DNA from 2 places in the Anaerosalibacter massiliensis genome. Region 2 is predicted to be linked to the other one. Evidence: a T-box and tRNA genes for the amino acid it is inferred to sense, from the RefSeq annotation. Region 2 holds a T-box; the other holds one or more tRNA genes.

Region 1 (8,427 bases), on a different contig from region 2:
GCAGGGGGTCATAGGTTCGAGCCCTATTGCGCCCACCAAATTCAAATTTTCATATAGAGATTTTAAATAAGATTAATATGGCCTGGTAGTTCAGCTGGTTAGAATGCTAGCCTGTCACGCTAGAGGTCGAGGGTTCGAGTCCCTTCCAGGTCGCCATTTATTTTGCTTTGGTAGTAAATTATAAAAAATATAAAATTATAAAAAAAGGTTGACAAATTTTAATTTAGCATTTATAATTTTATTTATGACTTTAATTAAATATTCATTCTGGTGTAGCTCAATTGGCATAAGCAGAGAACCCAAATCTATGAATAAAAGGGTAGCTCAAAAGTTAAAACTTTTGAGTACTGCAATTGCACCAAATATAAAATTTGGGGCATTGCAGCATGAATCGCTTAGTCGGAGTCGCCAAAGCTTATTACTATGTTATTAGATTTTGCAAATTAAATATTTATGCTGGTGTAGCTCAATTGGCAGAGCAACTGACTTGTAATCAGTAGGTTGGGGGTTCAAGTCCTCTCACCAGCTCCAAAGTTGGGAGGAGTTCCCGAGTTGGCTAAAGGGGACGGACTGTAAATCCGTTGGCTCAGCCTTCACTGGTTCGAATCCAGTCTCCTCCACCATGCGGGTGTAGCTCAGTGGTAGAGCCCCAGCCTTCCAAGCTGGTTGCGAGGGTTCGATTCCCTTCACCCGCTCCAGAAAATGCACCTATAGCTCAGTTGGATAGAGCAACGGACTTCTAATCCGTGTGCCGGGGGTTCGAATCCTCCTAGGTGCACCATAATATTGGGATGTAGCCAAGTCGGTAAGGCACTAGACTTTGACTCTAGCATTTCGCAGGTTCGAGTCCTGCCATCCCAGCCACATGACCCATTAGCTCAGTTGGCAGAGCACTTGACTTTTAATCAAGGAGTCCGGCGTTCGAATCGCCGATGGGTCACCATTTGGAGAGGTACCGAAGTGGTCATAACGGGGCGGTCTTGAAAACCGTTAGGGTCTCACGGCCCACGTGGGTTCGAATCCCACCCTCTCCGCCACAATTAATATAACTATTTGGAGAAGTACTCAAGAGGCTGAAGAGGCTCCCCTGCTAAGGGAGTAGGTCCTATTCGGGGCGCGAGGGTTCAAATCCCTCCTTCTCCGCCAGTTATTCTAATTTATTGTGGGCCTTTAGCTCAGTTGGTTAGAGCGCCCGGCTCATAACCGGTAGGTCCGGGGTTCGAGTCCCTGAAGGCCCACCACTTGTTTAAATAAGTTTTTGGATTTGACTGTAGGGGTATAGTTCAGTTGGTAGAACGTCGGTCTCCAAAACCGAATGTCGTGGGTTCGAGTCCTGCTACCCCTGCCAGTCTACATATATTAGCATAGGGGCGCATAGCTCAGCTGGGAGAGCACCTGCCTTACAAGCAGGGGGTCATAGGTTCGAGCCCTATTGCGCCCACCAAAATTAACTTAAATATGGGCTTGTAGCTCAGGTGGTTAGAGCGCACGCCTGATAAGCGTGAGGTCGGTGGTTCGAGTCCACCCAGGCCCACCATAAAAAATATAATTGGGGCCTTTAGCTCAGTTGGTTAGAGCGCCCGGCTCATAACCGGTAGGTCCGGGGTTCGAGTCCCTGAAGGCCCACCAATAATTGCCCAGATAGCTCAGTCGGTAGAGCAGGGGACTGAAAATCCCCGTGTCGGTGGTTCGATTCCGCCTCTGGGCACCATTTTTTTATAAAAAAAGTTAGTTTTTATATTGGGATGTAGCCAAGTCGGTAAGGCACTAGACTTTGACTCTAGCATTTCGCAGGTTCGAGTCCTGCCATCCCAGCCATTAAAAAAAGAGTAGAAATTTTCTACTCTTTTTTTAAATACTTACTTTGCTTTCTATTGTATATTTGATCATACCTTTAATATTTTCCATAGCTAATCTTTTATCTACTTTCAATAGCATGATATTCGGTGGAATATTAAAGCTTGTACAATCTTTAATATTCATTCCATATTCCAGATTATCTAGATTTATATAGAAACATTTTTTTTCAGTAGATAATAAACCTTTTTCAATCTGAAATTCCATATATAATGTCCCCTCTTTAAAATCCCAATTTAAGTTATAATAGTTTCCATAGTCTATATAGGAATCCTTTTTAAAAGAGGTTGTTTTACAATAGATTTTCATTACATCATTAATAAAATCAATTGATTCAATTGCAATTTTTGGATTGTTTTTATGATTAGAGCTTTTATTTGATAGATATACAATTTTGTTATCATCTATAATATCCAACATTTTTAAAACGAAAGGTAGATAGTATAAATCATCATAATTGTGTTTTAAAATGAGTTTTCTTTTTTCCAAATCATTGCTTTTTAAATAGTCATAATAAAGATCAATACAATCTTTTCCAGATATAGTATCTTCCCTATAAATACCTAAAAATTTTTCAATAGATTTAAGTTTGAAACTTTTAAGTGGAAGTAATTCTTTGTTATTTCTTATTGTTCTATAAATATCTATGCTTTTATTTTTAGGTATTTGATATTTAATATCATATTTTTTATATTTGCTATTTAAAAAAGGAATATCAAAAGTATCTCCATTGAATGTTACAACATGTACACTGTTTTCTATATCTTCTATTAAAGTTTTTAAAATACAATCTTCCTTTTCAGAGGAGTTTAAGAAATATTGTTTTAAAGTATATTTACCATTATTATAAATTAATAATCCCACTAGGTAAACAGTATCATAAGCTCTGCTAAAACCAGTAGTTTCAATATCCAAGAAACAAACTGGGCTATTATCAAAATATTTCTCCATATTCAAATCATAGTCAATATTATAATATATCTTTTCCATTCTTTATTCTCCTTCATATATCATGTTATAATAAAATAGTATATCAATTATTATAAATTATATATATTATTTATTATGAAATCAAATGTAGACAGGAGGATTTTGATGATATTTGATAGTTTAAATAATAGGTATCCATCTCAGCGAATGACAGTATTTTCTAGAAAAGGCATGGTAGCAACCTCTCAACCACTAGCTGCTGAAGCAGGTTTAGAGGTTATGAAAAAGGGTGGAAATGCTATAGATGCAGCCATAGCAGCAGCTGCATGTCTTACAGTAGTAGAACCTACTTCAAATGGTATAGGGGGAGATGCTTTTGCTATTGTATGGCATAAAAACAATATATATGGCTTAAATTCTAGTGGACCTGCACCAAAAAACATAACTATTGAAAAATTAAAAAATAGTGGATATAAAGAGATGCCTGCTCGTGGTTTTATTCCTGTTACAGTACCGGGGGTTCCCTATGCTTGGAGAGAGCTATCTAAAAGGTTTGGAAATATTTCCATAAAAGAAGCTTTGAATCCTGCTATATCTTATGCAGTAGAAGGCTATCCAGTTTCACCAATAGTATCTCAAAATTGGCAAATAGCTTTTGAAACTTTTAAGAAAATATTAAAAGGGGAAGAATATAAAGAATGGTTTAAAACTTTTACTATAGATGGTAAACCACCTAAACCAGGTAGTTTGTGGAGAAGTAGAAAAATGGGCAGAACCTTGATAGAGTTAGGAGAAAGTGAATGTCTATCTTTTTATGAAGGTGATATAGCTGAAAAAATTGATAAATTTTCTAAAAAGTACAATGGATATTTAAACAAAGAAGATTTACTAGGATTTAGTTCAGAATGGGTTAATCCAATTAGTATAAATTATAGAGGATATGATGTATGGGAATTGCCACCTAATACTCATGGAATAGTGGTTTTAATGGCATTAAATATATTAAAAAATTTTGAATTAGAGTATGGAAAAGTTTCTTCACAGCATATAATTATGGAAGCTATGAAATTAGCTTATGAAGATGGTTTAAAATATATTACAGATCATGATAAAATGAAGGTATCTACTAGTAGTTTATTGTCAGAAGAATATGCATACGAAAGAGCTAAACTTATAAAAAACAAGGCAATTCAACCTAAGTATGGCAATCCTAATTTAGGTGGAACAGTTTATTTAGCTACTGCAGATAGTGAAGGTAATATGGTAAGCTATATTCAAAGTAATTTTATGGATTTTGGTTCTGGGCTTGTAGTTCCTGATACGGGTATTAATTTACATAATAGAGGTTATAGTTTTTCACTAGATAGTTTAGCAGCTAATTGTTTAGAACCAGGCAAAAAGACTTATCATACTATTATACCAGGATTTATAACTAAAAGAGATAGAGCCATTGGTTCTTTTGGAGTAATGGGAAAATATATGCAACCTCAAGGCCATGTTCAAGTTCTAACTAATTTAATAGATTTCAACCACAATCCACAAGAAGCTTTAGATCGTCCACGTTGGCAATGGATTGGAAATAAAGAAATATTGGTAGAGCCAAATTTTTCAGAATACATGGTGAGAAAACTAACTGAATTAGGACATGAAGTTAAATACTCAGAGGATATTGGAAGTTTTGGAAGAGGACAAATTATATTAAGGGAAGATGAAACTTTTATTGGAGGTACTGAACCTAGAGCAGATAGCAATATATCTTCTTGGTAAAATGTTCTGAAAGGAGTAATGATATGGATAATGATAATGTAGAAGAGCTATCAAATGAAGAGATAACAGAAATCATGAGAAGTATAAACAATGAGCAACTTAGAAAAATTGGAATAATGTCTATATATGATAGTTTTTATGGCAGTTTAGAATCTATGAAATTAATGGAGAAATCTAAGATCATAGAAAAAATTGAATCAAAAGAAGAACAGGAGAAATTATATAGCCATTATAATAGTTTATTAAAATTAGTTTATGATTTAGATGATAGTATAAAAAATCAAGAAGATAATTTAGAAAAAATAAAAAATATAAGGAAAGATTTATATAAACTTTCCAATTATCTTAAACCTTATATCATTGAGATATCCTATATCAATGAACTTGCCAATAACTATTTTAATAAGCATATGGTAGAAGATAAACAGGATTTTGGAAAATTAGATCAGGAGATTTTGAATAAATTATATTTAGATATTACAAATTATATAGCAAAGGATAGTAAAGATTATTATTTGTTTTCTAAAAAAATATCTGCAATAATAAGGATTCTACCTTTTAGAATGACAAAAGCAAGATTTTTAGAGATAGTAGAAATTTCTCTTAAAAGAAATTTAATTCAATATCCTAAAGAATATGTAGATCATCAAATTAGAGAATATAAAAGAATATTTGATGGTTCTATGGAACCTAGTTATGGAACAAAGTTTGATAAATATTTTAGGAAAACTCAAGATATTAAACAAAATAATTTTAAAGAATTAAATTTAGAGGAAACTAAGAAGGCTTTGGAAAAATCTAAAGTACTTTTAGAAGAAGTAGAAGAAATAGACTTTTTTATCACTAACTTAGGAATATTAACCAATAAATTAATAGTAGTATTTTTGACTAGTCATTTAATAAAAGATAGTGTATTAAACGGCAAACTTATTAGTGAATGTAAAAAATCTATTGACTCTTTCGGAAAAATTTCATATAAAGAAGTAAGAAAAAAGTTAAATAGTGAAATTTCCACTTTAGAAAAAGACCTATTCAAAACAAATGAATTTTTAGAGGAAATTGGAAATGAGGCTATTAAAAGAACTGAAATTGTAGATGAAGAATTAAATAAAGAACTATTATTTACAAAGAAAGTTTTAACTTTCTACAATGATATAATTTTTGAAGATGAAGAGATACTATTATTAGATGAAGAAAGTTTTATAAAGCCAGTAGAAAAAAGTTATTTGAAAGAAGTTCTTTCAAATTTTATTCAATATATTAATAGGTCCATATCTCTAATGTCAAATATTGAAAGAAAGCTTAGAATGAAAAGACTATTATCTATAATGGAATTTCCTTTTGAAAGTCCAGAGGATTTTATGGATTATATCAAGAATTCATTAGATCAGAGAACAACAAGTAATAACGAAATACTTATTGCAATCAATAGTTTATACTATCTAATGGATATGAAAAAATAAAATTATAAAAGTTATATTATCCCTTCAATATGTCAATAATATACTAATGATGATTGGAGGGATAATATTATGTGTAAAATTGGTATTCCTAGAGGAATGTTTTTTTATGATTATTATCCATTTTGGAAAGAATTTTTTGAAGGGCTTGGTATTGAAACAGTAGTATCTCCAAAGACTAATAAAGAAGTTTTAAATGCTGGGATTTTTTCTTGTGTAGATGAAGCTTGTTTACCAGTAAAAATATTTCATGGTCATGTAGAAAAATTAAGGGATAATGTTGATTATATATTTATACCTAGAATAATGAGTATAGAAAGGATGGAATATTGTTGTCCCAAAGTTTTAGGTCTTCCAGATATGGTTAAATATTCTGTTAAAAATGTACCTCAAATAATAGATACTAGGATAAATTTGAGAAAGTCTAATATTGGATATAAAAAATCAGTATATGAAACTGGTAAATATTTAGAAAAGGATTTATGGGAGATAAGAAGTTCTTATACCAAGGCAAAAAAATCCTATGAAAGGTATATATATTTATTAAATAAAGGGGTAGTACCTATAGAAGCAATCAAAATGTACAATAAGGCATTTAAGGATATAAATTATAGTTCTAGTAGTCATGAACTAACTATAATGATTTTAGGTCATCCTTATGTAGTATATGATGAATATTTAAATATGAACTTGATTTCTAAACTGATGAAAAATAATGTAAAAATTATTACCCCAGAAATGATAAGTAAAGAAGAAATAAATAAATATTCTAGTAAACTACCTAAAAGAATGTTTTGGACCCATGGGAAAAGAATAGTAGGTTCAGCTTTCAGTTTAATTGAGAAGAGAAAAATAGATGGAATTATTTATTTATCATCTTTTGGATGTGGAATGGATTCTATACTTATAGATTTGGTAGAGAGGAAAGCTATATCTAATGGAATGCCTTTCACATTATTGACCTTAGATGAACAGACAGGGGAAGCAGGTATAAATACTAGAATTGAAGCTTTTATAGATATGATGAAATGGAGGAATAAAGATGAAAATAACATTTCCGCATTTAGGTAATGTTTATATAGCTGGAAAAGCTTTTTTAGAAGAACTAGGCCAAGAAGTGATTCCACCTCCAAGATGTAGCAAGAGAACTCTTGAGTTAGGTACTAAATATTCTCCAGAAACTATGTGTTTGCCATTTAAAATAAATATAGGCAATTATATTGAAAGTATAGAAAAAGGTGCAGATACTATACTAATAACTGGTAGCTGTGGCCCTTGTAGATTTGGATACTATTCAGTACTAGAGCAGAGTATATTAGATGACTTAGGCTATGAAGTAGAATTTATAGTTTTTGATCCAATATATGAAGGAGTAAGAGAGCTTAAAAATAATATCTCTAGAGCTTTAAATGTAAAAAGTTATAGGAAGTTAATAAAAGCAGGAGATTTAGGATGGAAGCTTATAAAAAAATCAGACTATTTGACACAGCTTGCTAATGAAAAAAGAGCTTATGCTTTTAATAGTTATTTAGTAGATGAAATAATGGAGGATTATTATAAAAAAGTAGAAATTACTGTTGGTGGAGAGCCTATGTTAAAGCTTATGGACCAGGTGGAAGATTCTCTTAAAGCTGTAAAAATAGATAAAAATAAAAACCCTATAAAAGTAGGTATTATAGGAGAAATATATACTATTATTGAACCTTCTGTTAACTTGGAAATTGAAAGAAAACTAGGACACATGGGGGTACTTGTAGAAAAATCATTGACACCTACTAAATGGGTAGAGCACCATGTAAGCAATTTCCCTTTTGGTTCTAAAGAGGAAAATGAAAAGTACAAATTAGCGAAGCCTTATATACCTACTTTAGTAGGAGGACATGGAAGGGAAACAGTGGGAAGTGCTATATATTATGCTAAAAAAGGATTTGATGGAGTGATACAACTACTTCCTTTAAATTGTATGCCTGAAATAGTGGCTAAAAGTATTTTGCCTACAGTACAAAATGATTATAATATTCCAATAATGACATTAATAGTAGATGAAATGACAGGGGAAGCAGGCTATATGACTAGGTTAGAAGCCTTTGTAGATTTACTTGAAAGAAAAAGGGAGGAAAAGCAAAATGGCAGATTTTTACATGGGTGTTGATGTAGGTTCGGTGAGTACTAATATAGTTATTTTAGATGAAGAAGATAATATAGTATGGAAAAAATATTTGAGAACCCAAGGTAAACCAATTGATATATTAAAAGAAGGATTACATGATATAAGGAAAGAATTAGGTGACATTAATATAAGTGGAGTAGGCACAACCGGAAGTGGTAGACAATTAGCTGGTTTAATATTAGGTTCAGATGTAGTTAAAAATGAGATAACATGTCATGCAGTATCAGCTCTAGATTTTATGCC
Region 2 (8,427 bases):
AGATGAAAATGTATTTTTAATGGGAGAAGATGTTGGCTTATATGGAGGAGCATTTGGTGTATCTGTAGGAATGCTTGAAGAATTTGGTGAAGAAAGAGTTAGAGATACTCCTATATCAGAAGCAGCTATAGCAGGAGCGGCAGCGGGAGCAGCTGTAACAGGAATGAGACCTATTGCAGAAATAATGTTTATGGATTTCACTACAATAGCTATGGATTCATTAGTGAATCAAGCAGCAAAAATGCGTTATATGTTCGGCGGAAAGGCCAAAGTTCCAATGGTTCTAAGAGCACCTGGCGGTTCAGGAACAGGAGCAGCAGCTCAACATTCTCAAAGTTTAGAAGCGTGGTTCTGTCATGTACCAGGACTTAAAGTAGTAGTACCGGGAACAGCAGCTGATGCAAAAGGGCTTTTAAAAGCAGCTATAAGAGATGATAACCCAGTAGTATTTGTAGAACAAAAAACTTTATATAAAGTAAAGGGTTCTGTACCAATAGATGATGAATTTATAATACCTCTAGGAAAAGGAGAGATTAAAAAAGAAGGAGAAGATGTAACTATAATAAGCTATGGAAGAATGCTTCCTAGAGTATTGAAAGTAGCAGAAGAATTAGAAGAAGAAGGTATAAGTGTAGAAGTATTAGACCCTCGTACTTTAGTACCTTTAGACAAAGAATTAATCATAAATTCAGTTAAGAAAACAGGTAGAGCAATTCTTGTAAATGAAGCTTGTAAAACTGGAGGATATTTAGGAGAAATAGCGTCGGTTATTTCAGAAAGCGAAGCTTTTGACTATCTTGATGCACCTATTATAAGATTAGCAGGATTAGATGTACCTATACCATATAATCCCGAACTAGAAAGTGCAGTAGTACCAAGTGAAAAGCAAATAAGAGATGCAGTATTCAAAGTTTTAAACCGATAGGGGGGATAGGATATGGCAATAGAAGTAATAATGCCTAAAGCAGGTATGGATATGCAAGAAGGTCAAATAATTAAATGGTACAAGAATGAAGGAGATTACGTAGAAAGAGGAGAAATTCTATTAGAAATAATGACAGATAAGGTAAATATGGAGGTAGAAGCAGAAACTTCTGGTTACCTTTTGAAGATATTAAAAAACAATGGTGAAACAGTCCCAGTAGTAACTCCTATAGGTTATATAGGTGAAAAAGGGGAGGAGATTCCCGAAGTAAAAGAAAGTAAAGAAACTGTTCAAGATAAGTTAGAGATAAAAGAAGAAATTGAAGAAATAAAAACTAAAGAAGAACCTGAAGTATTAGAAATAAAAGATAAGATAAGAGCTACTCCAGCTGCAAGAAGAATGGCTAGAGAAAGAAATATAAACTTATTAGAAGTAAAAGGTTCTGGACCTAAGGGACGAATTCAACAAATTGATGTTGAAAACTATAAAGAAGGAGATATAAAAATTACGCCCCTAGCAAGAAGAATTGCAGAAGTAGAGGGAATAGATTTAGAAAATATTATAGGCAGTGGATTTGAAGGGAAAATAATTAAAGAAGATGTTCTAAAATTAGTAGGAAAAGAAGAAAAAAATATTACTGAAGAAGTCATGGAAGATGGAAGAACTAGAGTAGTTCCTATGTCTAATATGAGAAAGATTATAGCAAAGAGAATGTCAGAAAGTTATTTTTCTGCACCAACATTTACTCTAAATACAGAAGTAGATATGACTAAGGTTATAGAGTTAAGAAGAACAGTTAAGGAACAAATTCTAGAAGAAACTAAAAAGAAAATAACTATTACAGATATAATACTATTAGCTACAGCTAGGGCATTAAAAAATCATCCATTAGTAAATGCAAGCTTATCAGAAGATGGAGAAAATATCATATACCATGATTATGTAGATTTAGCTATGGCCGTTGGATTAGAAAACGGACTTCTTACTCCAGTTATAAGAGGTGCAGATAAAATGACTTTAACTGAAATAGTTGTAGCTGCAAAAGATGTAACTGAAAGAACAATTAATATGAAACTATTACCACATGAATTGCAAGGAAGTACTTTTACAGTAAGTAATTTAGGAATGTATGGAATAACCCATTTTGATCCAATTATAAATCAACCAAATAGTGCAATATTAGGTGTAAATACAATAGTAGAAAAATTAGTCCCTGTAGATGGTAAAGCAAAGGTTAAACCTATGATGACTTTAAGTTTAACAGTAGACCATAGAGTTATAGATGGGGTAGTAGGAGCTAAGTTTTTGCAAGATTTAAAGAGTTTATTAGAAAATCCAATTAAAATATTAATATAAAGTCCTACCATATTTACAGTAAAGGAGGTATTTATCTTGGCAACGGAAGTAATAATGCCTAAAGCAGGTATGGATATGCAAGAAGGTCAAATAATCAAATGGTACAAGAATGAAGGAGACTATGTGGAAAGAGGAGAAGTTCTATTAGAAATAATGACAGATAAGGTAAATATGGAGGTAGAAGCAGAAACTTCTGGTTACCTTTTGAAGATACTGAAAAACAATGGTGAAATAGTTCCAGTGGTAACTCCTATAGGTTATATAGGGGAAAAGGGAGAAAAAATTTCTGAAAGTGAAAATGTTCAAATAGAAGAATTTGAAAAAAAGGAAGTAGAAGTAAGAGAGCTCAAAGAAGATAAGAACAAAGAAATTTATGATGTAATAGTTATAGGTGGAGGACCAGCTGGATATGTAGCAGCTATAAAAGCAGCTCAATTAGGTGGAAAAGTAGCTTTAGTGGAAAAAAGTATATTAGGTGGTACATGTTTAAATAGAGGATGTATACCTACAAAAACTTACTTAAAAAATGTTGAAATAATTGAAGAAATAAAGAAAGCAGATAGAAGAGGAATACTTATAGAAAATCCCCAAATAAAGATAGATATGGATAGAACTGTTGAACTGAAAAATGAAGTAGTTATGACATTAACTAATGGTGTAGTAGGACTTTTAAAGAGTAACGGAGTTGCAATATTTAAGGGTATAGGAAAAATAACTAAGGGCAAAAGAGTAATAATAAATGAAAAAGATATTATAGAAGGGAAGAAAATTATTTTAGCAGGTGGTTCTAAAACAGCTAAAATCAATATTTCTGGTATAGAAAGTAGATTGGTCATTACAAGTGATGAAATTCTTAATTTAAAGGAAGTACCAGAAAGATTAGCTATAATAGGTGGAGGAGTTATTGGAGTAGAATTAGGATTGGTGTTTAGTTCCTTTGGTAGTAAAGTAACCATAATTGAAATGATGGACAGATTGGTTCCAAATATGGACAAGGATGTATCTGCAAATCTATTTCAAAATTTAAAGAGTAGAGGAATAGAAATACTTACTTCTACGAAATTAGAAGAAATAGTTGAAAAAGATAATAGACTAATGTTAAAATTAGAAGGAAAAGATGATCTAATAGTCAATAAAGCATTATTATCAATAGGGAGAGTTCCAGATGTAGCAGGTGTAGGAGAAATTGAATTTGAAATGGATAGAGGAAGAATAAAAGTAAATGATTATATGGAGACTAGTGTAGAAGGAATCTATGCTCCAGGTGATATAAATGGCAAATTAATGCTTGCCCATGCTGCAACTCAAATGGGTGAAATAGCAGCTATAAATGCAATGGGTGGGAAAGAAAAAGTAAAACTTAAAAATACACCAGCTTGTATCTATACTATACCAGAAGTTGCTTCAGTAGGCCTTACTGAAGAAAGTGCAAGAGAAATATATGATATATCTATTGGTAAATTTCCATTTGTAGGAAATGGAAGAGCTTTAGCTTCAGGGGAGACTCAAGGGTTTGTGAAAGTAATAGTGGATAAAAATTACGGAGAGATTTTAGGAGTTCATATGGTAGGACCTAAAGTTGCAGAATTAGCAAATGAAGCAGCTACACTAATGGAGATGGAAATTACAGTATATGAGGCTATAGAAATAATTCATGGACATCCTACATTTTCAGAAGCTTTTGTAGAAGCTTGTGAAGATGCATTAGGAAAAGCTATTCACTTACCTAAAAAAGCATAGAAAATTATGAGTCAGGTATGAAATCCTGGCTCATTTAATTTTTTAATTAATTGCTATTTTGATTTTTCTTATAGAGTGGTTTATAATTTTATTAATATGTAAAAAAGATGGGGGTGTTTACAGATGATATATGTTACAAGTGATTCAACTAAACCTCAGTTTAATTTAGCATTAGAGGAATACGTTTTTGAATATTTAGATGAATATGATGAGATTTTTATGCTGTGGCAAAATGAACCTTCTATCATAGTTGGAAAACACCAAAATACTATAGAAGAAATAAATACTAAATATGTTAAAGAAAATAATATACATGTTGTAAGAAGACTTTCAGGTGGTGGTGCTGTATACCACGATTTGGGAAATCTAAACTATACTATTATATCTAAAGTCGAGGGCTCAAATACTTTTGATTTCAAAACGTTTTCTCAGCCAGTAATTGATGTATTAGCTGATTTGGGAATTAAAGCAGAATTTACTGGGAGAAATGATATAGTGATAGGTGGACAAAAATTTTGTGGAAATGCCCAGTATATGAAAAAAGGTAAAGTTCTACACCATGGTGCTATATTATTTGATACCGAATTAAATATTTTAGGTAAATCTTTAAAGGTATCTAAGGACAAGATCATATCTAAAGGTGTAAAATCTGTAAGAAGTAGAGTGACAAATATTAAAGACCATTTAAAAAAAGAAATTACTGTTGAAGATTTTAAAAATCTTTTATTAAAACGTATGTTTGGAGGAGATAAGGAAATACTCCCATATGAATTATCAGAAGAAGATTTAAAAAATATTAATGAACTTGTGGAAAAAAGATATGGAACTTGGGAGTGGAACTATGGCGAATCTCCAGAGTTTAATATAAGGAAATCTAATAGATTTCAAAGCGGAAAAGTGGAGACTCTCATAGATGTAGATAGAGGAGTTATTAAAGAACTTAAATTTTATGGAGACTTTTTTGGACATGGAGATTTAGAAAATGTAGAAAATAAATTGATAGGTATAAAGTATAATGAAAATGATATAAAAGATGTTTTAAAGGATGTAGATATAGACTATTATTTCTCAGGCATTTCAATGGAAGAACTATTAAGCTGTATTATTGACTAAATTAACTTGACAAATAGAAGTATTATGATGTATCATTATTCAAAACAGAATTTAATATTTAAAGGCGAAGATAAGGAAAGTAGTAGAAGAAACTAGTCTAAAGAGAAATAATCATTTTTGGTGAGAGATTATGGCTAGTCTTTTATGAAAATCACCTTGGAGTCTAGTATCTGAAAGTATAATAGGATACTACGTATTATGCGTTAAAATTTTTGAGTGATAAGGTATGTACTTATAAATTGGGTGGTACCGCGATATTTTCGTCCCTAGGTTTTTTAAACTTAGGGATTTTTTATTTAAATATTGTCAGGTTAAATAAATTATAAAAATTAAAGAAAGGATGAATAAATATGACTTTTGAAGAACTGTCTAAATCTCCAATAGCTAAAAGAGAACAAGATGTATCAGATTATTGGGACGAAATTAATTTATTGAAAAAAAGTGTTGAAACAAGAGAAGATGACAATCAATTTATATTTTATGAAGGGCCTCCAACAGCTAATGGAAAACCAGGTATACATCATGTCATGGCTAGAACATTAAAAGATGTTGTCTGCAGGTATAAAACAATGGAAGGATATCAGGTTAAAAGAAAAGCTGGGTGGGATACTCATGGTTTGCCAGTTGAAATAGAGGTAGAAAAGCAATTAAAGCTAAAAGATAAACATGATATTGAAGAATATGGAATTGAAAAATTTAATAAAAAATGTAGAGAATCAGTTTTTAAATATGAGAGTCAATGGCGTGATATGACAAGAAGAATGGCTTATGAAATTGATTTAGACAATCCTTATATTACTTTAGAAAATGATTATATTGAATCTGTATGGTGGATATTAGATAAGTTTTATAAAGAAGGACTCATTTATGAAGGACATAAAATACTTCCATATTGTTCAAGGTGTGGAACAGGTCTTGCTTCTCATGAAGTAGCGCAAGGTTATGAAGAAATAAAAACAGATACAGTAATAGCTAAATTCAAAAGAAAAGATAAAGATGAATATTTCTTAGCTTGGACCACTACACCATGGACATTACCAAGTAATGTAGTATTGACAGTTAATCCAAAAGAAATATATATAAAAGTAAAATATGAAGATGAAATATATTATATAAGTAAAACATTAGCGGACCATGTCTTAGGAGAAGGAGAATATGAGGTTCTTGAAGAAATAGAGGGAAAAGATTTAGAGTATGTTGAATATGAGCAACTTATACCTTTTGTAAAAACAGATAAAAAAGCTTTCTTTATTACACTTGCAGATTATGTAACTACTGACGATGGTACAGGAATAGTTCACTCTGCTCCTGCTTTTGGTGAAGATGACTATAATACAGGGTTAAAATATAACCTTCCAGTATTAAATCCAGTAAGTGAGGAAGGTAAATTTTTAGAAACTCCATGGGAAGGTAAATTTGTAATGGATGCAGATCCAGATATAATAAAGTGGCTGAGAGACAATGGAAAACTTTTCAAAAAACAAAGAGTAGCACATAATTATCCACATTGCTGGAGATGCCATACACCACTTCTATATTATGCAAAACCTAGTTGGTATATTGAAATTACTAAACTTAAAGACAAATTAATTGAAAATAACAATGATGTAGAATGGTATCCAGATTTTGTAGGGGAAAAAAGATTTGGAAATTGGCTAGAAAACTTAAATGATTGGGCAATTTCTAGAAGTAGATATTGGGGAACACCTCTTAATATTTGGAGATGTAACGAATGTGGGCATATAACAAGTATAGGATCAAGGAAAGAATTAAGCGAGAAAGCTATAGAGGATATTGATGAAAATGTAGAACTACACAGACCTTATGTAGATAATGTTCATATAAAATGTGAGAAATGTAATGGAACTATGACTAGGGAAAAAGATGTAATAGATGTCTGGTTTGATAGTGGAGCTATGCCTTTTGCACAGCATCATTATCCATTTGAAAACAAGGAGAATTTCGACAAACTATTTCCAGCAGATTTCATATGTGAAGGAATAGACCAAACTAGAGGATGGTTTTACTCGCTTCTTGCTATTTCTACATTTGTAACAGGCAAATCACCATATAAACGAGTCTTAGTTAATGATCTTATTTTAGATAAAGAAGGCAGCAAAATGTCTAAATCTAAGGGAAATACAGTAGATCCATTTAAATTATTTGACAAATATGGAGCAGATACTTTGAGATGGTATTTACTTTACGTATCACCACCATGGACTCCTACTAAATTTGATGAAGAAGGATTAAAAGAAGTAGAAAGTAAATTCTTTAGAACTATAAGAAATGTATATAATTTTTTCACACTATATGCTAATACAGATGGAATAGATCCAAGAGAATTCAATATTGAATACAAAGATAGACCAGAATTAGATAGATGGATACTCTCAAAATATAATAGCCTATTAAAAAATCTAGAAAAGAACATGGATGAATATGATTTAACAAAGGCTGTAAGAAATATACAGGAGTTTGTAAATGAGGATTTATCCAATTGGTATATTAGACGTTCAAGAAGAAGATTTTGGGCTACAGAATTAGACGGAGATAAGAAAGCGGTTTATAGTACTACTTATGAAATACTTGTAGGAATTAGTAAAGCTATAGCACCATTTGTACCTTTTACTGCAGAAGAGATATATAGGAAATTAACAGGAGAAGTATCTGTACATTTAGATTATTATCCTGTAGCAAATGAGGAATTAATAGATTCTAAACTTGAAAAGAAAATGGATTTAGTAAGAGAATTAGTTACTCTTGGAAGAGCAGCTAGAGAAAATGAAAGAATTAAAGTTCGTCAACCATTGAATGAAGTTTTAATAGATGGAAAATATGAGGAAACAATAGATGATTTAGTTCCTCTTATAAAAGAAGAGCTTAATGTAAAAAATGTAGTATTTGAAAAAGATTTATCTCAGTTTATGGACTATTCATTAAAGCCAAATTATAAAGTTGCAGGTCCAGTACTAGGACCAAAGATTAAAACCTTCTCTAAAATCCTAAATCAAGTAGACAGTCGTGAAGCTGTGGAAAAATTAGAAGCAGAAGGTAAACTAGTATTAGATTTAGATGGAGAAAAAGTTGATATAGAAAAAGATTATGTCCTTATTAATATTTCAGCCAAAGAAGGGTTTAATGTATCTACTGGAAAAAATTTATTTGTAATACTAGATACTACTTTAACTGGTGAACTTCTTAAGGAAGGATATGCAAGAGAATTTATTTCTAAAGTTCAACAGATGAGAAAGAACAATGGATATGAAATGCTAGATAATATAAATATATAT

Evidence for each region. The T-box of region 2 lies ahead of ileS (isoleucine--tRNA ligase). A T-box ahead of a tRNA ligase gene usually reads a tRNA of that ligase, here a tRNA-Ile.
Region 1: it encodes a tRNA-Ile, which carries the amino acid that the T-box ahead of ileS (isoleucine--tRNA ligase) is inferred to sense. The anticodon was not compared.

Annotation. Positions count from the first base shown of each region.
Region 1 is NZ_JANJZL010000020.1:19,434-27,860, reverse strand. It holds tRNA gene NSA23_RS15820 (tRNA-Val) at 1-38, shown strand, start outside; tRNA gene NSA23_RS15815 (tRNA-Asp) at 80-156, shown strand; tRNA gene NSA23_RS15810 (tRNA-Thr) at 456-531, shown strand; tRNA gene NSA23_RS15805 (tRNA-Tyr) at 538-623, shown strand; tRNA gene NSA23_RS15800 (tRNA-Gly) at 625-698, shown strand; tRNA gene NSA23_RS15795 (tRNA-Arg) at 705-781, shown strand; tRNA gene NSA23_RS15790 (tRNA-Gln) at 788-864, shown strand; tRNA gene NSA23_RS15785 (tRNA-Lys) at 868-943, shown strand; tRNA gene NSA23_RS15780 (tRNA-Ser) at 947-1,037, shown strand; tRNA gene NSA23_RS15775 (tRNA-Ser) at 1,056-1,146, shown strand; tRNA gene NSA23_RS15770 (tRNA-Ile) at 1,165-1,241, shown strand; tRNA gene NSA23_RS15765 (tRNA-Trp) at 1,273-1,348, shown strand; tRNA gene NSA23_RS15760 (tRNA-Val) at 1,369-1,444, shown strand; tRNA gene NSA23_RS15755 (tRNA-Ile) at 1,461-1,537, shown strand; tRNA gene NSA23_RS15750 (tRNA-Ile) at 1,553-1,629, shown strand; tRNA gene NSA23_RS15745 (tRNA-Phe) at 1,636-1,711, shown strand; tRNA gene NSA23_RS15740 (tRNA-Gln) at 1,742-1,818, shown strand; gene NSA23_RS15735 (ribonuclease H-like domain-containing protein) at 1,852-2,847, opposite strand; gene NSA23_RS15730 (gamma-glutamyltransferase family protein) at 2,953-4,554, shown strand; gene NSA23_RS15725 (hypothetical protein) at 4,578-6,017, shown strand; gene NSA23_RS15720 (acyl-CoA dehydratase activase-related protein) at 6,087-7,085, shown strand; gene NSA23_RS15715 (acyl-CoA dehydratase activase-related protein) at 7,057-8,166, shown strand; gene NSA23_RS15710 (acyl-CoA dehydratase activase) at 8,141-8,427, shown strand, end outside.
Region 2 is NZ_JANJZL010000017.1:14,250-22,676, forward strand. It holds gene NSA23_RS14990 (alpha-ketoacid dehydrogenase subunit beta) at 1-925, shown strand, start outside; gene NSA23_RS14995 (dihydrolipoamide acetyltransferase) at 938-2,281, shown strand; gene lpdA (dihydrolipoyl dehydrogenase) at 2,318-4,021, shown strand; gene NSA23_RS15005 (lipoate--protein ligase) at 4,145-5,134, shown strand; T-box leader at 5,193-5,405, shown strand; gene ileS (isoleucine--tRNA ligase) at 5,485-8,427, shown strand, end outside.